2 regions of the Pseudoalteromonas sp. SG45-1 genome follow, and region 2 is predicted to be linked to the other one. Evidence: riboswitches for the same ligand, from Rfam matches in the RefSeq annotation. Region 2 holds a riboswitch; the other holds the start of a gene.

Region 1 (11,751 bases), on a different contig from region 2:
TCTTTAATGATGTAATCGATGATTGGGTATTTTTCTACAGTGTCGCGAGTTTTTTTATCAATATTGCCCGTCATTACAATAGTTGGAATGTCTGCATTAATAGTACAAGGTATTGCCTCACCTAATGGGGCATCAGGTAATATGAAGTCAACTACAGCGCAAAAATAGCTATTTTTACTTATAAGCTCTTTTGTTTGCGCTAATGACTCAGCTATATCAACTTCATAACCAGCCTTAAGCGCGATGTGCTTTTGCACTCGCGCCATGGCAGGTGTATCTTCAACTATTAGTATTTTTCGCGTCACGGAACAACCCTATATATATTTTGCAAAAATATTTGCTTATACAAGTTGTAACTGTTAAAACGCAAAAAAGCAAATAACTTAAATACTTACAGATTATCCGCTTCTGAATAATACTCTTGGCTAATCGGCGCCGGGCTCGACATTTTTGAACGGCCAAATAAAGTATGAAACTTAGTTTTGCAGGTCGTTAGTTTTAAGTATTTTACCCAAGCTCGTTCGATTGGGTTGGTAGGTTCTTGTGAGCCAGTTACGACTGCTACAAACTGTTCTTGGTGTTCGTTTTGCGGCTCAATTGTTTTACTGTATAAGCCTTTTAAAACAACTCCGTGTTGTTCAAGTATGCTGGCTTCTAATAAGGTGAAGTTTCCGCTGCGGCTAAAGCCTCGTGGAAAGTTTTGATCATCATAAAATTGACGTTGGCTAACAAATGCTTGGCGTAGTAATGAAATGTTATTGCTCATAGCTTTATCCTCATACCTTAGTAATTAGCTGGAGTATGATGCAAGTTTGGCAATTTATTAAACAAATTATTTTTATCGTGAGGATAAAAAATTGGATATCGATTTATTAAAAACATTCGTTGAGGTAGTGCGTACGCGTCACTTTGGTAAAGCGGCCGAAAACCTTTATATTACGCAGTCTGCAGTGAGCTTTAGAATTCGCCAATTAGAGCAAGGGCTTGGTGTTAATTTGTTTATTCGCCAGCGTAATAACATTCAACTTACAGCACCTGGCGAGCGCTTATTACCCCATGCACAAATGATTATTACGGGCATGCAACGCGCCAAAGTGGATGTTGCGCTTGCCGATAATATGCATAAGCAAATTAGCTTAGCAGGAACGCCTAATATTTGGGATGCTTTTTTACAGTTTGGTATAACAAATATTGTATCGGCGATGCCGGGCGTGTCATTAGTCGCAGAAGTTAAAGCACAACAAGAAAGCACTCGGCTGTTATTAGAACGCACGCTTGATTTGGCAATATTGTTTGATCCACCAAAAGTAGACGAGCTAGTGGTAGAGCGAATCTGTGAGTTGCCAATCATTCCCGTAAGCGGATACGACACTGCAACGAACGAAAACTTTTTTGATAATCAGTATGTATATGTTGATTGGGGAACTACTTTCTCACTTTGGCATGCGCGTCAGTTTACCGGTAAAACACCGCCTTATTTTAGAACCAGCACAGGACGTATTGCACTTGATTTAATACTGCAATGTGGCGGCAGTGCATTTATACCTCAAGTATTGGTAGAAGGGCATTTAGAAAAAGGTGAACTGTTTCATGTTAAAGATGTAGAAAATACCTCGCGAGACGTGTTTATAGCGTATCACAGAGACAACGAGCAAAAAGAGTTAATAGAAACCTTAGTTAATTTACTATCGCAAATGACCCCAAGCTTGTCATTAAAGAAAAGTAAGTAAGTTCGGCCGTTTATTAGGCTTTCATGTTATTTTGATTTCAAATTTAATGCATTTTTATTAATAAAAAAAGACATTAATATTTCCATTGTAATATTACTGTCATTTAGCGGTGACAAAATGCAGCAGTTTTAAAAATTAGTCTTTTGTGATTATCCAAGGAAATAACATGAAATTTGTAAAATCGAGCTTATGCTTAGCACTATTAAGTGGTTTATCTTTTAATGCACTTGCCGATGTAGACATTTACGGTAAAGCGAATGTAACAGTGCAATCATCTGATGACGGCGAAGGATCTTTTACTGAGATAAAAAGTAATGCATCTCGTCTTGGTGTTAAAGGTTCTGAAAAAATAAATGATAGTTTAGAAGCGGTATATAAGTTTGAGTTTCAAGTTGATGTGTCTGATGCTGATTCAAAAGGCGATAACGACGACAATATTTCTGCGCGTAACCAATACGTTGGTTTAAAAGGTGCGTTTGGCCAAGTGGTTATTGGTCGTAACGATACTGCGCTTAAACAATCTCAAGGTAAGTTAGACTTGTTTAACGACCTTGAAGGCGATATTAAAAATGTATTTAAAGGTGAAAACCGTTTAGGGAATACTGTTAGTTATTCATCAAACTCATACGAAGGTTTTAAAGTACTTGCTACTTTTGTAGCTGAAGATGATGTAGACGCTGATAACGGTTACTCAATGGCGGTTACTTACGGTGACGTGGCACTTAAAAAGAGCGCAGTATATGCCTCTATCGCAGCCGATAGTGAAGTAAATGGCTACGATGTAGTACGCGCGTCAATCCAAGGTAAAGTTGAAAACTTTAAGTTAGGTGCAATGTACCAAACACAAGAAAAAGTTGACGGCAGCGCAGAAGCGGATGGTTATCTATTAAATGCAGCTTACAGCATGGGTAACAACACATTTAAAGTACAATACCAAGACATGGACTTTGACGACAGCGACGATAAGTCAGCAATATCAGTTGGTCTTGATCACAAATTAAATAAAAACATTAAAGTATTTGGCTTTTACTCAAGCTTCGACATGGACAACAACGTTGACCAAGACTACGTAGGCTTAGGTATGGAATACAAGTTTTAACTATTCGCTAAATTAGTTAAAACACTCCCTTTTTAACCGCGCTCTTTTGAGTGCGGTTTTTTTTTGCTTTAAATTATTTACTTAGCCGCCCATAATAGAGCTTCATTTGGAATGAGGTGCGAGTCCTCGACTGTTCCCGCAACTGTAATTAGCGCAAAGCTTTAAGTCAGATACAAATGGTATAATACCAATTTTATTAAAAACATGATCTTTCTAGCGAATTAAATAACTTACTAACTTCGTTAAAAATTATTCATATAGAACAAGTATATGTCATAATTTCCGCCTTGTTATTAAGCTATTTATTTGTCGCTATAATAAATCACTAATTTAATGCAATTGGTATGAATTCTTTTAACGAGCGGGTTTACTCATTTTTTCTTGTAGTGCATTAGTATTTTTATCGCATTTTTAGTGAGTTTAATCCCGTCTAGGACTGACTATTGCACACTCAAACGCCATTAAATATACCATTACTAAACGTTAAAAACGTATCGTGGGGTATTGGCAATAAAACGATCCTCAAAAAAATAAACCTTAAAATAACCACAGGTAAATTTGTTGGTTTAATTGGCCCCAATGGCGCAGGTAAATCGAGCTTATTGCGTTGTTTATATCGTTTTAATAAACCCAGCGATGGCGTTGTAGAGTTTAACAGCACCGATATTTGGCAGCTAAAAAGCGATGAGTACGCAAAAAAAGTAGCGGTTGTTTTACAAGAAACCCCGTCGCAATTTAACTTAAGCGTATTTGATGTTATTGCACTTGGGCTAACGCCTCATAAATCGCTATTTAGCTCAGTAACTAACATTGATAAACAAAAAATTACCCAAGCTATCAACACTGTAGGGTTGGCAGATCATAGCGATCAAAGCTTTGAGTCACTTTCGGGTGGTGAAAAGCAACGTGCCTTGATAGCCCGCGCCATAGTTCAGCAACCTCAGTTGTTAATAATGGACGAACCAACTAGCCATTTAGATGTTAAATACCAAATACAGGTAATGGAGCTTGCTAAATCGTTGGGTGTAACGGTGTTTGCATCGTTTCATGATTTAAACTTAGCTTCTGCAATATGCGATGAACTAGTGGTTATTAAAAATGGTGAAATTACACATACAGGCACGCCAAGTGAGGTATTAACCGAAAACATGCTAGGCGACGTTTTTGGTGTCTGCGCCCAAGTAAATAATCACCCGCAAATATCGAAGTCGGGAAATAGCATCCCTCATATCACTTACTTTTATGGTTACGAATAATATGAGCGCAGTTAATACTCGCCACTCACTTGCGCTATTCATCAGTGCTGCGGCTGCTTTATTTAGTTTATTTGCAGCACTTAGTTTTGGTGCAGCAGAGACCTCACTTCAAGACGTACTTAATAGTTTTTTGCTCTCAAATGATGCGTCTTTTAATACGCGTATTATTTTTGAACTAAGAATGCCACGCACATTACTCGCCTTTTTAGCAGGCTCTGGCTTAGCAATTGCGGGGCTTATTTTACAAACGGTAACGCGTAACCCTTTAGCCGATCCTTACTTATTTGGTATATCGTCGGGTGCCTCATTTGGCGTGGTGTTACTTATGGCATTAGCAGGTATTAGCGCAGGTTTTATGTTATCGGCAGCAGCGTTATTAGGTAGCTTACTCGCTATGAGTTTATTAATACTTATTGCAGGTAGGCAGCAAAGTGCACAGGTAGAATCAATGTTATTAGCTGGTGTTGCTCTGTCGTTTTTATTTAGTGCATTTACCAGCTTGCTGCTTTATTGGAGCGACCCTCAGGCGGTAGCCGCTATTTTATTTTGGACACTGGGCAGCTTTTCGCGTGCGCAGTGGGCTACGCTTTGGTTGCCTTTATTGGTAATTACATTGTGTACGTTTGTAATGCTGAGCTTTAGAAGGCAGCTAAATGCTATGTTACTGGGCGATGAAAGCGCAATTACATTAGGTGTGAGGGTTCAGCGCTTTAGAATACTTATGCTGGTTTTAAGCTCATTAATTACCGCTGTGCTGGTGGCTATGTGTGGTGGTATTGGGTTTGTAGGATTAATGGTACCGCATATTGTGCGCTTTTTTATATCCCAAGGCACCATCGCTGGCTTACTGGTAACCAGCTTGGTGGGCGGTACATTTATGGTGTGGGTTGATGTACTTTCGCGCTCATTGCTGAAAAACCAAGAACTGCCCGTAGGTGTTATTACTGCAGCTATTGGTAGCGTGTTCTTTTTGAGTTTATTGTTTTTTAGAAAGCGAAGGGTGTAATTCCATGAAAACCTTAATGGTGCAAGGCACTACATCAGATGCTGGTAAAAGCACTTTAGTTGCTGCCCTTTGCAGGGTGTTTGCTAAGCGTGGGGTAAAGGTTGCACCTTTTAAACCACAAAATATGGCACTTAATAGCGCAGTAACAAAAGATGGCGGCGAAATTGGTCGTGCGCAAGCTTTGCAAGCAATAGCAGCTAAAGTAGAGCCAGAAATAGACTTTAACCCTATATTACTTAAACCTAATAGCGATACTGGCGCACAAGTGATTATTCACGGAAGAGCCATTAGTAATATGGAAGCGGGCAAATATCACGACTATAAAAAAGTGGCGATGGATGCAGTAATTACCTCACATAACCGCTTAGCTAAACGCTTTGATTTACTCCTCGTTGAAGGGGCAGGTAGCCCTGCTGAAATAAATCTGCGTGAAAACGATATTGCCAATATGGGTTACGCCGAAGAGGTAGATTGCCCAGTAATTATAATTGCTGATATTGATAAAGGTGGTGTGTTTGCACATTTGGTAGGTACGCTTGCGTTGTTAAGCGAGTCAGAACAGGCGCGCGTAAAAGGCTTTGTTATAAACCGCTTTAGAGGCGATATAGGTTTGCTGCAAGGCGGGCTTGATTGGCTTGAAGAATACACAAACAAACCCGTACTTGGCGTATTACCTTATTTACACGACCTTGCGCTTGATGCTGAAGACGCCGTCGCAATTGATAATAACGTAACCAACGCCTCAATTAATATTGCAGTGCTGCTTGTTCCCCACATTAGTAACCACACCGATTTTGATGCACTGCGTTTGCACCCAAACATTAATATAAATTACGTGCGCCATACGCAAACGATCCCAGACGTTGATCTGATAATTCTCCCAGGCAGTAAAAACGTGCTGGGCGATTTAACCTTTTTGAAAAATGAAGGTTGGGACACTCAAATTAAACGCCACTTACGCTATGGTGGTAAAGTACTTGGCATTTGTGGCGGCATGCAAATGCTGGGCAATACGCTCAATGATCCAGATGGTATTGAGTCATCATTAAAGCAAGTAAATGGGCTTGCTCTGTGCGATTTTGAAACCACGCTAATAACACAAAAAGTATTAACTAAAATAACCGCTACACTGCTTTTAAATAACCAATCAACACCCTGTAGTGGTTACGAAATACATGCAGGGATTAGCCAAGGTGCAGCGCTTAATAAGCCATTTTTAACCTTTGATGAAAGCCACCCACATGGCTTTACGTTTGATGGCTTTATTAGCGATGATAACGCCATTGCGGGCACTTATTTACATGGCTTATTTGATGAAGCCGATGCTACATCGCAAATTTTAAAATGGGTAAAACCAAGCGCCTCAATTAACCCAATTAGTATTGCCGCTCACCGCGAGCAGCAGTTAGAACGATTAGCAACCATGTGCGAAACGCATTTAAACATACAGCAAATTATCTCGATTTATGAAGGGCACAATAATGACTGAACAAAACAACGATAAGCATAAGCAGCGCCAACAAAAAGTAAAAGAACAAGTGGATGCACGTGTTGCGGCAGCGCAAGATGTAAAAGGTATTTTTCAGGTAATTACCGGTAACGGTAAAGGCAAATCAACCTCGGGCTTTGGCGTTGTAGCACGTTGCGTAGGGCATGGTAAAAAAGCAGCTGTTTGCCAATATATTAAAGGTACGTGGGAGTGTGGCGAGCGTAATTTATTACAAAGTGCAGGCGTTGAGTTTGTTGTAATGAACACCGGTTTTACCTGGGATACACAAAATAAAGAAGCCGATACTGCAGCCGCCCAAGCAACATGGCAAGAGTCAAAACGCATGCTTGCTGATAGCAGTATTGATTTAGTATTACTCGATGAGCTTACGTATATGGTGACATACGGCTATGTTGATTTAGATGAAGTAGTAACAGCGCTTAATAACCGCCCACCCATGCAGTCAGTTATTATTACAGGGCGTGCAGCGCATCGTACTTTAACCGACCTTGCCGACACAGTAAGTGAAGTGCGTAATGTAAAACATGCATTCGACTCAGGCATAAAAGCGCTCGAAGGGTTTGATTACTAATGTTTAAAGCGTTTTTTATTGGGCTGCTGCTTTTTAGTGTATCGAGCAGTGCACTTGCAGAGCAGACCAGGGATTCTAAAAAGCTGCGAATAATCGCGCTTGCACCACATATAGTCGAAAACCTATTTGCCATCGGGGCGGGCGATAATATTGTGGGCACGGTTGATTACGCCGACTACCCTGCTGAAGCCCAAAGTATTGAGCGCATAGGGGGCTATTACGGTATCTCGCTTGAAAAAGTGTTGGCGCTTAAACCTGATTTAGTAATTGCGTGGAAAAACGGAAACCAAAGCGAAGATTTGGCCCAAATAGAGCGTTTAGGTATAAAAGTATATTTGAGTAACCCCGTCACAATCGCGGGTGTAGCCGACGAGTTACTTACTTTTGGTGAATTTACAGGGAATATTGAGCAAAGCCAACAAGCGGCAAATGCATTTACACAAAAGCTAAACGCGATTGTTAAAAGCCAGCAAGATAAAAAAGATATTACCGGATTTTATCAGTTATGGGCTGAGCCCATGATGACAGTAAGTAAAAACACATGGATAAATCAGCTGATTGAAACATGCCATGTAAGTAACGTATTTGCCGATAGCGTTACAGATTATCCGCAAATTAGTATCGAAAATGTTATTGTTACTAAGCCGCAAGTTATTATTATCCCTGATGAAAAATCAAAAACACCACAGCCGGTTGTTAATTGGCAAAAGTGGCCAGAAGTACCAGCAGTTAAAAATGATCAATTTATTAGCGTAAATGCCGATTTATTACATCGTTTTACTCCGCGCATGCTAGATGGACTCGCGGATATGTGTGTTAAAATAGACGCATCACGTAAACAGATTAAGAGTACACAATGAGCAATTGGGCTACATTTTTAGAAAGTGAATTACAGCAACCTTACATGCAGCAAACGTTAGAGTATGTGGCTAATCGCCGCAATGAAGGTGTTGCTGTTTACCCGCCTGAAGCTCAAGTATTTAGTGCTTTTGATGCCACCGCACTTAATGACATCCGCGTTGTAATTTTAGGACAAGACCCATATCACGGGGAAGGGCAAGCGCATGGCTTGTGTTTTTCGGTATTGCCTGATGTAAAAAAGCTGCCACCGTCGCTTAAAAATATGTACAAAGAGTTAGCTGTCGATATCAGCGGGTTTATTATTCCTGAGCATGGTTACCTGCAAAGCTGGGCAGATCAGGGCGTGTTTTTACTCAATACAGTATTGACCGTGGAGCAAGGGCAAGCGCATTCACATAAGCATTTAGGATGGGAGCAATTTACCGATAATGTAATTGCCCATATTAATAAGCACTGCGAAGGTGTGGTATTTATTTTATGGGGGGCACATGCACAAAAAAAAGGTAAAGGCATAGATAGCGCTCGCCATCATGTTTTAAAAGGGCCGCACCCATCGCCGCTTTCGGCGCATAGAGGCTTTTTTGGTTGTAAGCATTTCTCACAAACGAATGAGTTATTGCAAGCCCAAAAAGATAAGCTAATTAACTGGCAAATCTAATTTATTCTAAAGAACTCAAATTGTTTAAACCATTAAAAAAGGCTTCCAGATTCTGGAAGCCTTTTTGTTTAGTTGGGGCGTATTGAATTAAAAATCGAGCTCATCAATTGCAATACTGTCTGTAAAGTAGTCTAGTTCTTGTAGTTCTTTACGTAGGCGCTGTTTGTCTTTTATTGCTTCTATTTCACGCCATTTTCTTTTTTTATTTTTTTGAGAGGTTTTTCTTGTTGTATCTGGTCCTTCTAATATCTCTAATATATCGTTTAGGCTATCCATGAACTTCTCCTATTGATTTTATTGACCTCAAGAATACCTATACCACAGGCCTAGTTAAAATAGAATAAAAAAGTGACAGTTATGTTACATAAGTGTGATTAATTGATGAAGGTTTATACGAAGATTATATGAAGGTTAAATAGAGAAGTAGCCAATTTTAGGCATAAAAAAACGCCGCTATTGCGACGTTTTCTAAAACACGATTATAGCAAATTACATTGCTTTAAAACGCGCTTCTAGTTGTTCTTGTGCATCAGCAAAAGAGCGAATACCTTCAGCCAGTTTTTCAGTAGCCATAGCATCTTGGTTATGTAACCAACGGAACTGCGCTTCTGTAAGTGGTTCTGGTTTTGGCTCTTTAGGAATATCTGTTTCTAGCAAGTATTCCTGTGCGCCTTCAAGGTTACCTAAATCTTCTAAAAGATTAGGGCTAATAGTTAGCTTGTCACAACCTGTAAGTGCAATAATTTCGCCTGTATTACGGAAACTTGCACCCATCACAACTGTTTTGTAGTCATGGCGTTTGTAAAATTCAAAAATGCTGCGTACAGACTGAACACCTGGATCTTGTAGCGGATCGGTTGGTTTTTCCATACCGTTAGCAACATGCCAATCTAAAATACGACCAACAAATGGCGAAATTAGAAATACGTTTGCATCGGCACATGCGCGAGCTTGGGCATCGCTAAATAATAAAGTAAGGTTACATTTAGTACCTTCTTTTTCTAGCTGCTCAGCGGCTTTAATGCCTTCCCACGTAGACGCTACTTTGATTAAAATTTTATCTTTGCTTACACCTTCTTTTTCGTAAAGGCTAAGTAGAGTATGTGCTTTATCAATAGTCGCTTGTGTATTAAACGAAAGGCGTGCATCTACTTCAGTAGAAATATAACCAGGAACAATCTCACTAATTTCTTTACCAAGTAACACGGCAAAGTAATCACATGCTAGTTCAAGTTGTTTAGCTGGCTCTTGCTCGGTTTCTTTTGCATAGCTCCAAGCTTTATCTAGGTAAGGCTTATATGCTTCAATCTCGCTCGCTTTTAATAAAAGCGACGGGTTTGTAGTTGCATCTTCTGGTTGATGCTTTTTAATAGCTTCAATATCACCAGTGTCGGCTACGATAGATGAATGTTGTTTTAGCCTATGTAGAGCTGAAGTCATTTGCTTTCCTCATTCCAAGCAAGTTAAAAGAAAAATCTAATCACTCTTAATATATACAATCCATACTGCAACAGTGTGACAATGCTTGATAGGTCTTATGTCCTTATCAATAGAAAAACGGCAATGCATGGGTTATTAAGAGAGGATTTATTTAAACAAAACGTGCTTTTCGTTTCATTTAATGTTGAAATTGACACTAAATAAATTACAAGTCAATAGCTAACTATGATCACTGTTATTTCACCTGCAAAAAATCTTGATTACGAAACGCCACCCGCAACAGACAAGTTCACTCAGCCTGAATTACTAGAGCACAGCGAAGAGCTCATGAAAGTATGCCGTGAACTAACACCAGCGCAAATTGGCAGTTTAATGAAAATTAGCGATAAGCTATCTGGGCTTAACGCAGCACGCTTTAGCGAGTGGGCGCAGCCGTTTACACAAAGTAATGCTAAACAAGCAGTGCTTGCCTTTAATGGCGATGTATACGGCGGTTTAGATGCAAGCACGCTTAAAGCTAGCGAGCTTGATTACGCACAAAACCATTTACGTATCCTTTCTGGCTTATACGGCTTATTAAAACCACTTGATTTAATGCAAGCTTACCGTCTTGAAATGGGCACTAAGCTTGAAAACTCGCGTGGCAAAAACTTATACGAGTTTTGGGGCAGCGTAATAGCGAACAAACTAAACGACGTATTAAAAGCACAAGACGCACAATACCTCGTTAACCTTGCTTCAAACGAATACTTTAAAGCGGTAGATAAAAAAGCATTAAATGCACAAATTATTACCCCACACTTTAAAGACTGTAAAAACGGTCAATACAAGGTAATTAGCTTTTACGCTAAAAAAGCACGCGGCATGATGGCGCGCTACATTATCGAAAATAAAGTAACGCAATTAAGTCAGCTTAAAGAGTTTACTGTGGCGGGTTATTACTTTAGCCCTGAGGCAACAGTTAAAGAGCTTGAGCCGGTATTTATGCGCGACGAACAAAATTAGGTCATAAGCTTAAATAAACAATTGAAAAGCCATGCATTGCATGGCTTTTTTGATACTGGCGTTATATTTGCAACTATATCTAATATTAATGAGATTATTAATTAAATAGGTGCAAACAAAATGATCAGTATTCCGTCAGTTGGCGAAGCCGAAAAACTAATAGAGGAAAAGCTCGGAGGGTGGTTTGATGTTGTTATCAGCCATATCCCTAATTTTATAGTGGCAATTGTAATTGCCATAGTATTTTCAATATTGGCGCGCTTTGCTGGCAAGCTGATGAAAAACGTGTTGCGCCGCTCTCTCGATTCAACGCAAATTGCCGACTTAATGGCGTCAATATTTAAAGTTATTGTGTTGTGCATAGGTTTATTTATAGCGCTCGATTTTGTTGGCTTAAAAGGCACTGTTACTTCGCTACTTGCTGGTGCGGGTATTGTGGGTTTAGCCATTGGTTTTGCGTTTCAAGACATGACCGAAAACCTAATTGCAGGTATAGCAATGGGTGTACGTAAGCCATTTAAAACAGGTGATGTAATAGAAACCGATGATGTGTTTGGTTCGGTGCATTCTATAAACCTACGTAACACGCTAATAGAGAGCTTTTACGGGCAACTA
Region 2 (11,751 bases):
TTGAGTATTGTTATAACACTCACCAACACCACTATCGTTGATGAGTCCAAGTGCTTTGGGTGATACATCAACAAATAAAGAGTCTGTATCGGTGCGTCCTTTTGAGTCGGTTACCGTGACTTCAAAGCTCAATGTAGACTCAGTATCAACATCTGAGGCAAAAAATGTCGTTGTACATTGGTCGCTATTGCTTAATGTTTCGCTATTACCGGTAAGTTGTTGCCATTTACACTTATAGGTATCGGTAACTGTTTCGCTATTTGTAGCATCAAGCGTTACTTGTTCAAACTCTTCAACATTTTGATCTGCGCCTGCATTTGCATCTACTAACTCATTTGTTTTGTTGAGTGTCATTGAATATTGAGTACTCGCCTCGCCACCCTCATCATCAGTGACAGTTAGCTGCCAAGATAAATTCACGTTGCTTTCAAGTAATGGATGAGAAAAGCTAAGAGTTGATTCATTAAAACTCTCAATATCTAAATCAGGACCCGATAGCAATTGCCACAAATAACTATCAATTTGACCATTATCATCAGGATCGCTCGACTCTAGGGCACTCAAAGTCACTGTATCTTTGTATACAGAGGGAAGTGTTTCAGGAGATGTTTGTGTAACAACAGCAAGAGGTAGTTGGTTATTAGAGCTCACTGAAATAGAAATGTCGTCACTAACAGCGCTACTACCTGTACTTTGATAGCTCACTCTTAATATTATTTCACTATCAGTTTTTACGTCAGGTGCAGTAAGTGTTTGCTCAGCGCCTTCAAGGGGGAAACCTTCTATGCTTGGACCACTAACTTGTTGCCATGAAAAAGTACCATCAGCGGGGGAACCTTGTGCTGTGATGGTAAATTCAGATTTTTCGATAATTTGTAAATCGGCTCCAGCATTAACAGACGTTTCAACAACTGTATTATCGATATCACCGCCACCGCCTCCACACGCACTCAGTAAACCACACGAAATGAGGGGGATTAAAGCAAACGCTTTCATACGCAGCACCTTATTATGTCAAATAATTACTATAGTGTAATCACTAGCAATAAAGATGCCATTAAAGTACTACATATATGTGTCTTGATGAATACGTACAAACAACTTCGTACCGATTTTACTGTAATCTATTTTGTATTCACGCCCGTCTAGAGCTTGGATAAACAGCAACTGCTTTTCTTCGCCAAATATATCAGCGCTACTTACATAAACCATTTCTAAATAACGCTCTTTTGCATCACGGCGGTTTTTAGGTAATTCTTCTTTAAATGGCTCCAGACCATGTTGCGTTACTTTAATTCGAGGATGAATTTCAGAGTTTACAATCACTAAATCATGCTTTTTATCTTTATGTATTATGGTGTTTCGACCACTTTTTAAAAAGGCTCTCTCTTGACTCATTTTTCTTTCCTACAGTCGTAGCTTAATTACTAAGCTGCGACGCTATAAACTGACTAGGCTCGCGCTTCCACTTATTTAAGTTAGCACTAAATGCCCAAATATCTCTATCTAACACGCTGGCAGGCAATAATAAATCGTAACCTGTTAGCTGCTGAAGGTGCTTAGTTCTATTAGCAAACATGGCTATAAGCCCAGTATAGCTTATCCCTTTATGGGATGTGTAATGTGTATCTTCTATTAACCATTCTGATGGGCAATTGCCATTTTTGCAATGTTTTTGAACAACTTGCATAAATAAATTACGCTGCTCTATTAATAATTTCCCTGCAATTCTAGGCGCTATGCTTGATAAAAAGTCGTCTATATCATTTACCTTAACGCCAACCGCATTTAATTCTAAATAGTCAAAGCCATCTTCTACTTTGGGTATTCCACTGTGATGAAAGTTACTATGAGGCATACACCAAGCTCCGTACTTGTGGCAATAAACGAGCTCAGATTCGCTTAATATAAGGCTATGGTATGGTTCTTGAGATTTTAAAAATCCAATAAAAATAGCCACAAGGCACAAGCTCACTAAAAATATTTCAAGTATGCTAATCTCACCCGGCCTCAGTAAATTAAATAACATAATAAAGACTAAGCCTATAGCACCTACAACAATCGCCTCAATTGCGTTTCGCGCGCCCTGTGCCCGAAACTTAATGACATTGTCAGATTTATCCATATCGGTAAAACACCATATAAAAAACAAACATAATAATGCCCCAAATTATGACCTTTCTTGTTGTTATACATAAGTTACAGCTAGTTTTAAATTTCATACATTACCGCTTTTTCCTCAACAAAATAGGAACAATGAATAAATCTTATTTACTTTTACGCTTAACGCACAAATTTATGAGATACATAACCGTCTTTTCACGGTCTTATTTCGTACAATACTTACAATTCATTTTCAGGTATGAAATCAATGTACTCAAGACAATCAGGTAAAGCACTTTTTCCATTTATTATTACGTTACTTCTAATATTTAGCGTTTATTTATATTTACCCGCTAGCCACGGCGAACAAGCCGATTCATCACAAATGTCTACCCAAGTAACGGCTCATACTGTTACTTCTGAGGAAAACGCAGTGATGATAGAGGCCATCGGTAGTGCACGTGCAAACCAAGCTATTTATATAAAAAGTGCGCAAAACGATTATGTCACAGATATATATTTTAAAGATGGCGACTTAGTCAGTAAAGGACAAAAATTAGTACAGTTACAAAGCCAACAAGAGCAACTTGCAGTTAAAGAACTCGGTATTAACTTACGTGAGGAAAAACGCCAGTTAGATCGCCTTACCGAACTTTCACGCTCGCAATCAACGGCAAAGTCATTACTTGAAGAACAATTATCTCGTGTTGATGCCACTGAAGCTCAACTAGAAAGCGCTAAAACAAAGTTAAATGAAATGACTATTACCGCGCCATTTTCAGGCCTGTTAGGTAAGCGTGAAATATCAGTTGGCGCCTACGTAAGCAACACAACAATAATCACCACACTTGATGATATTAGTATTATTAAAGTTGACTTCAAAGTACCTGAAAAATATTTAGCACAATTAAACATAGGTATGAAAGTACTTACCCAAAACGATGCCTACCCAGGGCAGACATTTAACGGCAAGGTAACGCATATTAGCTCGCGTATTGATTCGGTAACACGCAGTGTTGAAGTAACTGCAAGTTTTGCTAATAAATCAGGATTACTTCGCCCTGGTATGTTACTAAATACAGCACTTGAGCTAAGCAGTAACCAAGCTTTAATGGTGCCAGAAAAAGCGGTTATCCCTTTACAAGACAAACACTTTGTTTTTCAAATTCAAGACGGAGTAGCCAATAAGGTTGAAGTGCATGTTGCTGGCAGAAATAATGGCTGGGTTGCTATCGATGAAGGTTTAAATGATGGCGAGCAAATTGTTACTGAAGGGCTAATAAAAATTCGCTCTGGTAGTAAAGTAAGCGTAAAGGGGTAATACGTGAAAATTACTGATACTAGCGTTAAACGCCCCGTTTTTGCCATAGTAATTAATTTACTGCTTCTTACTTTTGGTCTGGTTGCATTTACTATGCTGCCACTTCGTGAGTACCCTGATATTGAAACGCCAATAGTAAATATCAGCACTGAATACACAGGTGCTTCTGCCGAAATTATAGAAACCAAAATAACGCAAATAATAGAAAATCGAATTTCCGGTATTGAAGGTATTAAAAGTATTAACTCTTCGAGCCGTAATGGGCGTTCAAACATTACCATTGAGTTTGATATTAACCGCGATATAGATGCCGCATCTAACGATGTACGCGAACGTGTAGCACGTGCACTTGATAGTTTACCCGATCAGGTACGCCCACCAGAAGTGTCTAAGTCAAATAGTGATGAAAGCCCAATCGCATGGTTTGTATTAAACAGCGAAACAATGGACTCGTTACAGCTCTCTGATTACGCACAGCGCTTTATCGTTGACCGTTTAGCCGTTGTAGATGGTGTATCTAACGTGCGTATTGGTGGTGAGCGCCAATACGCCATGAAAATTTGGCTAAACCGCCAAGCAATGGCTGCACGTGGCATTACCTCGAGCGATATTGAAAATACACTGCGTACAGAAAACGTTGAATTACCTGCCGGCGAAATAGAATCAATAGATCGCGACTTTACCGTGCGTACTGCACGTAGTTATAAAGATCAGCGCGATTTTAAAAACCTTGTTATTAAACGTGGTGAAGAAGGTTATTTAGTGCGTTTAGGTGAAGTTGCCGACGTAAAATTAGAAGCTGCCGATGACGAAAGCTTATTTCGTGGTAACGGGCGCAACATGATTGGCCTAGGAATTGTAAAACAAGCTAAAGCAAACACGCTTACCGTAGTAGATAACGCACGCAGTGAACTTGAAAAAATCAAACGTAACCTACCTGAAGGCACCACAATTCAAGACAGCTACGATTCGTCTGTATTTATTAAAGAATCAATTAGTGAAGTTTACAGCACACTTGCCATCTCTATGGGTTTAGTCGTACTCGTTATATTTTTGTTTTTAGGCAATATACGAGCAACGCTTATTCCTGCGGTTACCGTACCGGTCGCACTTGTTGGTAGCTTTATGTTTTTATTAGCAATGGGCTACTCAATCAACTTACTAACTTTACTTGCCTTAGTACTGGCTATTGGTTTAGTAGTAGATGATGCCATTGTAATGCTTGAAAACATTCACCGTCGTATTGAACTGGGTGAGCCGCCATTACTAGCTGCATATAGAGGTGCGCGTGAAGTTGGTTTTGCCATTGTCGCAACCACGCTTGTACTAATATCGGTGTTTGTGCCATTGGTGTTTATGGATGGCCGTATAGGGGCATTATTTACTGAGTTTGCAATGGCGGTAAGTGCTGCCGTATTTTTCTCAAGTGTTACAGCGCTGACTCTCGCACCAGCCTTGTGTTCTAAAGTACTTAAAGTATCAGACAAACCAAATAAATTTAGCCAATGGATGGACCGCCAGTTTACTAAAATTGAAGTAAGTTACCGTAATTCACTCTCCACCAACATAACCCGTAAATGGGGTTTAATGGTGAGCCTATTATTAGCGGGCTTTGTTAGTTACTCGTTGTTTTTACAAGTCCCCTCTGAGCTAACGCCAAAAGAAGACCGTGGCACGTTCTTTATTATGATGAGCGGCCCTGAGGGCGCAAGTTATGAAAATAATGCCGCTAATATGGCTAAAATTGAAGAACGCTTAATGCCTTACTCGCAAGCAGGTGAGCTAAGTCGCGTACTTGTTCGAGTACCTGGCTGGGGTGGCAGCGGCGGTGTTGCTATTGTTGGTATGGCCGATTGGGATAAACGCAAACGCTCAACATGGGAAGTAATGGACGAAATAAGCGGTAAAATGCAAGAAGTTACCGATGTTCGTGCATTTGCCATTATGCGCCGTGGTATTGGCGGTGGTGGTTCATCTCGCCCTATTGAGTTTGTATTGCAAGGTAATGATTATGCACAACTTGCCGATTGGCGTGACCGTATAATTAAGCGTGCCGAACAAAACCCAGGTTTAGTAAGAATCGATCATGATTATAAAGAAACCTTCCCGCAGTTTTTAGTCAGCATAGATAAAAACAAGGCCGCTGATTTAGGCGTTTCTGTATCTGATGTAGGCCGTACACTTGAAACAATGCTTGGCCAGCGCCGTGTTACAACCTTTATTGACCGTGGTGAAGAATACGATGTAATTTTAAAAGGGACTAAAGAAGACTTTACTAACCCTACTGACATTTCAAATATATATCTTAAATCACGAAGCGGTGAACTAGTCCCACTTGATAGCCTTATCAGCTTAAAAGAAGAAGCAACCGCATCGCGCTTAAACCGATACAACCGTATGCGCGCAATTACATTAAGCGCCAACTTAGCCGACGGTTATACGCTTGAGCAAGCGCTTAACTTTTTAAACGAAGTAGCCGCGCAAGAAAACGATATAGATGGCGCCGTAGATTACAAAGGCGAGTCGCAGCTTTATTACGAAGGCGCATCAGCGATGACCTACGTATTTATACTTGCACTCACTGTTACCTTTTTAGTACTGGCAGCACAGTTTGAAAGCTTTATGCATCCGTTCGTCATCATGCTTACCGTACCACTTGGTTTAATGGGCGCTATGTTCGGACTTTGGGCTACAGGACTTACCTTAAATATTTACAGCCAAATAGGTATTGTCATGCTCATAGGGCTAAGTGCTAAAAACGGTATTTTGATTGTAGAATTTACTAACCAACTACGCGATAAAGGCGTTGAATTTAGTGAAGCTATTTTGCAAGCAGCAACTCAGCGTTTGCGCCCTATTATTATGACCTCGCTGACTACGGTTATGAGTTCGGTACCTTTAGTACTTGCTTCAGGTCCGGGCGCTGAAAGCCGTATGGTGATAGGTGTAGTCGTGTTTACTGGGGTTATTGTATCGACCCTACTAACTCTTTTTGTTGTACCTGCTGCATATTATGCACTTGCACGTAACACTCAATCACCTGAATTTTTACAGCAAAAATTAGACAAACAAGCCGCTGAAAAACCTTTCGAAGAGATCTAGCCTCTTAATTGCGCCGTAACCTTGTTGTTGCGGCGCATACAATTTATGCTCGCCTTTAAACCCCATATACATTTTAGGAATACTTATGAGCTCAACAACGCAAGTAGCAACATTTGGTGGCGGCTGTTTTTGGTGTATAGATGCTGCATTTAGACGTGTAAATGGCGTACTAACCGTAAGCTCTGGCTACACCGGCGGTGAAACAAATAACCCAACATATGATTCTATATGCTCAGGCACAACCGGTCACGCTGAGGTTGTTAAAATTGAATTTGACGCGACTGTAGTTAGCTTTGAAACACTCTTAGCAATGTTTTTCACATTGCATGATGCAACACAATTGAATCGCCAAGGTAACGATATAGGCACACAATATAGAAGTGTGGTTTACTATCACGATGAAGCTCAACTTAAGCAAACCAACGAAATGATAGCTCAACTGCAAAGCCATGTCGCTGAGCCAATTGTGACAGAAGTCAGCCCTGCCACTACGTATTATCCAGCAGAGCATTATCATCAAGATTACTATAACGAAAACCCACAGCAGGGTTACTGTAGTATTTTAATAGCACCTAAGTTACACAAGTTTGAAACCGTATTTAAAGAGTTTTTAGCTGACTAGCTAATTTTAGTAGTTAAACTTAGCTACACATTAAAAAGCCCGACATAAGTCGGGCTTTTTAATATTAATAAATACCGTTAAAACTGGTAGCTTGCGCCTGCAAAAAAGCGACGCTCTGGCGTGTTGTAGTAATACACTTCACCCGTTGTAAAATCAGTGTTTGAATCAACAGCGTTATATTCTTTATCAAATAAGTTTTCTACACGAAGTGAAACTTCAATATGTTCATTTACTTGATAATTACCCGCTAGGTTCCAGAGTGTATAAGAGCCTAAGCGCGTCACAGCACCTTGTCGGTCGCTACGGTATTGCATGTCTAAGCTTGCATCAAAAGCACCAAACTGTTTTGCAAGTTCCCAGTTAAAAGTACGTTTAGCAACATTACGCAACTCTGCGCCCGTTTCTTCGTCTTCAGCGCTTAAGTAAGCAAAGTTAAGGTTGCTATCAAAACCAAAAAACTGCTGGGATAAGCTAAATTCAACCCCTTCGTAGCGTGCTTCATCGATATTAGCCAATGCAAAGTTTGCATCGTAATCAATCTTATCTTCTATATCGTTTCTAAATACTGCAATATCAACTTGCGCGATATCAAAATCTACACTCAAACCTAACTCACGGTTTACTGATTTTTCAGGTTGTAAATCAGGGTTACCATAAAGTGGATAATATAAATCGTTAAATGTAGGAGCTTTAAAGCCAGTACTTTGGCTTATACGAAATGTTGCATCTTCAGATAAATGATAACCTGCAGCGGCTGTATACGTTGTTTCGTCGCCAAATTGCTCATCATCATCTTGGCGAACAGTTAAATTAGCCAGTACTTTATCTGCATCATAGTAAGCACCTACAAACACAGCAAGTACATCGCGGCTGTCTTCAACAAATGGTTGCGAACTATGCGACACATCATCGTTGTACCAATTAATACCACCACTAATGTTAAGTTCATTAGATAACAGGTACTGCCCGTTATAATCAATTTGTGTGCGTTTAGTTATAAAGGTACTTGTTGTTGGCCCAACTGAAAAATCGACATATGTATTGTCTGAATCATCTGTTGAAAGCGCTAAATCAATACTATGCGTTTGGTTAGTGTAGTTTTTGCTCCAACCTGTAGAAAGTTGATAGTTTTTAAAGTCATCTCGTTCAATCGTACTATCTGCTGGGCTAAAGCTACTGTCGTAATCTGCATAACCTTCACTGTATTGGCCTAATAACTTAAAGTCGCCGTAATGTGCATCGGTGTAGTTTACTTTAAACCCAAGGTTTTTATTTTCATAGCCATCTTCATCAGGTGCTACGCCTTGCAATACATCAAAGTTATCTGTTTTTTCAAAGCCTGCGTTAAATGCTGTTGTTATATCATCTGATTTTACAGAGCCTGCAACTTGATAATTTTGATAAGAGTCAGAACCAAATGTAGCGCTTAGGGATAAGTTATCTGACTCACGCGTAATAATATTAATAACACCAGCGAGTGCATCAGAGCCATAAACAGCCGCGCGAGAGCCTTTAATAATTTCTATGCGTTCAATACTATTTAAAGGGACATTATTTAGTGCTTTTTGACCAAGTGTTGCTGAGCCTGTACGTACACCGTCAATTAAAATCAACGTATCGCCAGAGCCTGTACCACGAAGTGACACACCTGTATTTTGACCAAAACCACCGTTTGGATTAACTTGAAAACCCACTCGCGTGCTTAAAAGTGTAGGTAAATCGCGTACGTTACTAGCTTCTATTTCAGCACGTTCAATAACATTTACACTCACTAAAACGTCGTTAATTGATTGCTCAAACTTATTAGCTGTAACGGTTATTTTTTCAATTGATTGCTCTGCACCAGACACAGAAAATGAAAGCGCAGCAGAAATTGCAACGCCTAGAGTTGTTTTGTTTAACATGAGATCCCCTACCTTTGCCCACCGCAAAGATTTAAGTAAGTAAGATTGCATCAAGGCCGGTCTCCGGACTCAGTAAGCACATAAAAACATGCAATACTCTACCGTTGCGGGGGCAGTGTTGGGCTTGTAGTCATCATGAAAACGCACCAACTTCCCGATTATCCTGCTAAAAAAATCATTACATGAAGTGGCTAGCAAGCACCTTGAAAATATGCCGTCATTGTGAGCATTTTGTTTACAAATGTCAATGGACGTCTATATAGCTAAAAGCTATTTCAGTTCAGTGCTGTATTATTATAGCTTGAAGGAATACCGTACTTATCAAGTAGCTTCTGAAGTTGCATTTGTGTAGTAGGTAAATTTAATATTTCATCCATTTTGCGACTAGATATTTTATTTGATTGTGAGTTAATCAAAAAATGTGTTTCATACACTGCATCTGGTACGTCACTCTTAAATAGTAAATCCATATTTAAGATATTCTGCTTTTTAAAATACTGATAAGCAATACTGTTTAAAACCCCGACTTCAGCGCGCCTTAATAGCAGCATTTTAACTACATTGAATTCATCGATTGTAAGGCTTACCTGGTGCTCTTCTCTCAAGTATTCGGCATTTGTATTAAATCCTGCAAATTGATACGAATACCCTAAAACCCCAACTTTGGTTAATTTGTCCAGATTGTCAAAATAAGTTTGTTCTGATGCATTCTCTTTGAGTGTATAAAGCTCGTTTTTGGTGATGGTATAAAATTCAGTTTTTTCAATGTTTTTCTGCGTTGTTTTTGGCAGCCATTGCATTGCCATTAAAAATAAAACGTCGAAGTTATTTTTTTCAACAGACAAAGTAAGCCTTTTTACAGGTAAAGAAATAAGTATAAAGTTAAATTCCTCCTGTGCGTCGTTTAAAATATTAATAAACTCAGGAGCAAAGCCCTGCTTTTTTTGCGCGTTAATAATAATCGGAAAGTAGCCATCTTCGACCAATACATCAATATCAACTGGCTTTGATAAGCTTGGCTTGGTAAATATAAGCAAAACAAATAACAGAAATAATTGATGGGGTCTCATTTTAATACCTTCTAGAGTGAAATTTTTATTATATTCAATTAAATATAATAGCTTAAATATCAAAAGGTGGATTAATACATGCAGAACTACGAGAGGATAAGGTGGGAAAGTTGTAAAAAATTAAGTAGCTTTAATCTGTCTGCAAATATAGACAAATTAAAGCATTTTTATTAAAAACAGTTTATAAATTAGTCACGAAAGTTTTTAAACTGAAAAGGCTGACCTAAATCGGCACTGCGTACTACCTGCATTGCCTCTTGAAGATCGTCACGCTTTTTACCTGTCACACGCACTTCTTCGCCTTGAATAGCGGCTTGTACTTTAACTTTTGAATCTTTAATGGCTTTAACCACTTTTTTGGCCATGTCTTTTTCGATACCTTGCTTTAACCCAACGTTACGAAATACATTTTTTCCTGCACGGCTAATATCTTGAAGTTCTAAACTAGCTACATCCATACCGCGCTTTGAAATTTTTCCCGCTAAAATATCGAACAACTGCATAACTTGAGAGTCAGCTTCTGCTTTAAGCTTAATTGTTTTATCGTTTAGCTCAATAGATGCATCAACGCCTCTAAAATCAAAGCGAGTCTCTAGTTCACGGTTTGCGTTATCAACCGCATTTTTAGCTTCGTTCATTTCTACTTCAGATACAATATCAAATGAAGGCATTAGTATACTCCTAACTATTTAATCTTAATTTTATGTGGCAATTATAACGCTAAAATTATAAATCTTTACATTTTTCTGCATCTTGTTCAGGTGCGATACTAAATTAGTTTGATATACTTGCGCCTCTTTTTTAAGCGATTTTAGGATTTGTCGTGACAAGGCGTGTTTATCAAGCAGTTTTTTTAATCAGCATAGTGGCTTTCACCTTTTTATTTGCTAAAGAAATAAAAGGTGGCGTTGTAAATTTATTCCCTCATGTTGATAAAGTCGCCCATTTTGGGATTTTTTTTATATTAGCCATAATAATGGATAAGGCTTTTAAGCTTCCTTTATATGCTCAAATACTCTTATTAGCAGGCTATGGCGCCTCGATAGAAATAATGCAAGACGCACTTCCTTATAGGCAAGCATCACTTGGTGATTTTTTTGCTGATTTTGCAGGTGCTGCAAGCTACTTTTTACTTAGAGTAATTTTTACACCTCGAAAAAAGAACCCACATGGCTAATATTTTAATCGTTGGCGATGGCGCTATTGGCTTATTGCTGAGCCACTTTTTGAGCGCATCGCATAATGTCAGTGTTTTAACTCGTAAAAACCCAACAAACACCCGCTTTTACAGCAGAGCTAAGGGTGCATCAAAAAAAATTAACGCAAAATTTATTTCATTAAATCAGTTAGATAAAGCAACTGAATTTGATGTAATTTTATTTACCGTTAAAGCTTTTCAAGTGCTTGATGCGTTTTCTCAAATAAAGCCATTTTTACCAACACATTGCTCTGTTGTACTTTCGCATAATGGAATGGGCAACGTTGATGAGATAAATAACCAGCTAAACACCCATCAAGCACTCTACTTTTTAACGACAAGCATAGCGGGCTTTAAATCAAACCAATATATTGTGCAACACACAGGTGAAGGACAAAGCGTTATTGGTGGCTGTAATGAGCTTGCACTTC

What was found. Region 2 has a riboswitch for cobalamin ahead of H5117_RS08505 (TonB-dependent receptor domain-containing protein). Riboswitches for the same ligand answer to the same signal wherever they lie in the genome.
Region 1: linked by a shared signal. The riboswitch ahead of H5117_RS12750 (ABC transporter ATP-binding protein) and the one ahead of H5117_RS08505 (TonB-dependent receptor domain-containing protein) in region 2 are both predicted to bind cobalamin.

What each region holds. Positions count from the first base shown of each region.
Region 1 covers NZ_JACJEP010000014.1:22,974-34,724, reverse strand. The annotation lists gene H5117_RS12770 (response regulator) at 1-305, opposite strand, end outside; gene H5117_RS12765 (DUF413 domain-containing protein) at 392-766, opposite strand; gene H5117_RS12760 (LysR family transcriptional regulator) at 858-1,730, shown strand; gene H5117_RS12755 (porin) at 1,897-2,829, shown strand; cobalamin riboswitch at 2,892-3,026, shown strand; gene H5117_RS12750 (ABC transporter ATP-binding protein) at 3,273-4,085, shown strand; gene H5117_RS12745 (iron ABC transporter permease) at 4,087-5,091, shown strand; gene H5117_RS12740 (cobyric acid synthase) at 5,096-6,580, shown strand; gene cobO (cob(I)yrinic acid a,c-diamide adenosyltransferase) at 6,573-7,172, shown strand; gene H5117_RS12730 (cobalamin-binding protein) at 7,172-8,032, shown strand; gene ung (uracil-DNA glycosylase) at 8,029-8,691, shown strand; gene H5117_RS12720 (DUF3545 family protein) at 8,779-8,967, opposite strand; gene tal (transaldolase) at 9,181-10,131, opposite strand; gene yaaA (peroxide stress protein YaaA) at 10,357-11,136, shown strand; gene H5117_RS12705 (mechanosensitive ion channel family protein) at 11,257-11,751, shown strand, end outside.
Region 2 covers NZ_JACJEP010000007.1:61,800-73,550, forward strand. The annotation lists gene H5117_RS08475 (DUF1566 domain-containing protein) at 1-996, opposite strand, end outside; gene H5117_RS08480 (hypothetical protein) at 1,066-1,398, opposite strand; gene H5117_RS08485 (DUF2982 domain-containing protein) at 1,421-2,125, opposite strand; gene H5117_RS08490 (efflux RND transporter periplasmic adaptor subunit) at 2,372-3,424, shown strand; gene H5117_RS08495 (efflux RND transporter permease subunit) at 3,428-6,526, shown strand; gene msrA (peptide-methionine (S)-S-oxide reductase MsrA) at 6,612-7,148, shown strand; gene H5117_RS08505 (TonB-dependent receptor domain-containing protein) at 7,226-9,052, opposite strand; cobalamin riboswitch at 9,089-9,273, opposite strand; gene H5117_RS08510 (hypothetical protein) at 9,328-10,122, opposite strand; gene H5117_RS08515 (YajQ family cyclic di-GMP-binding protein) at 10,311-10,793, opposite strand; gene H5117_RS08520 (VanZ family protein) at 10,946-11,299, shown strand; gene H5117_RS08525 (ketopantoate reductase family protein) at 11,292-11,751, shown strand, end outside.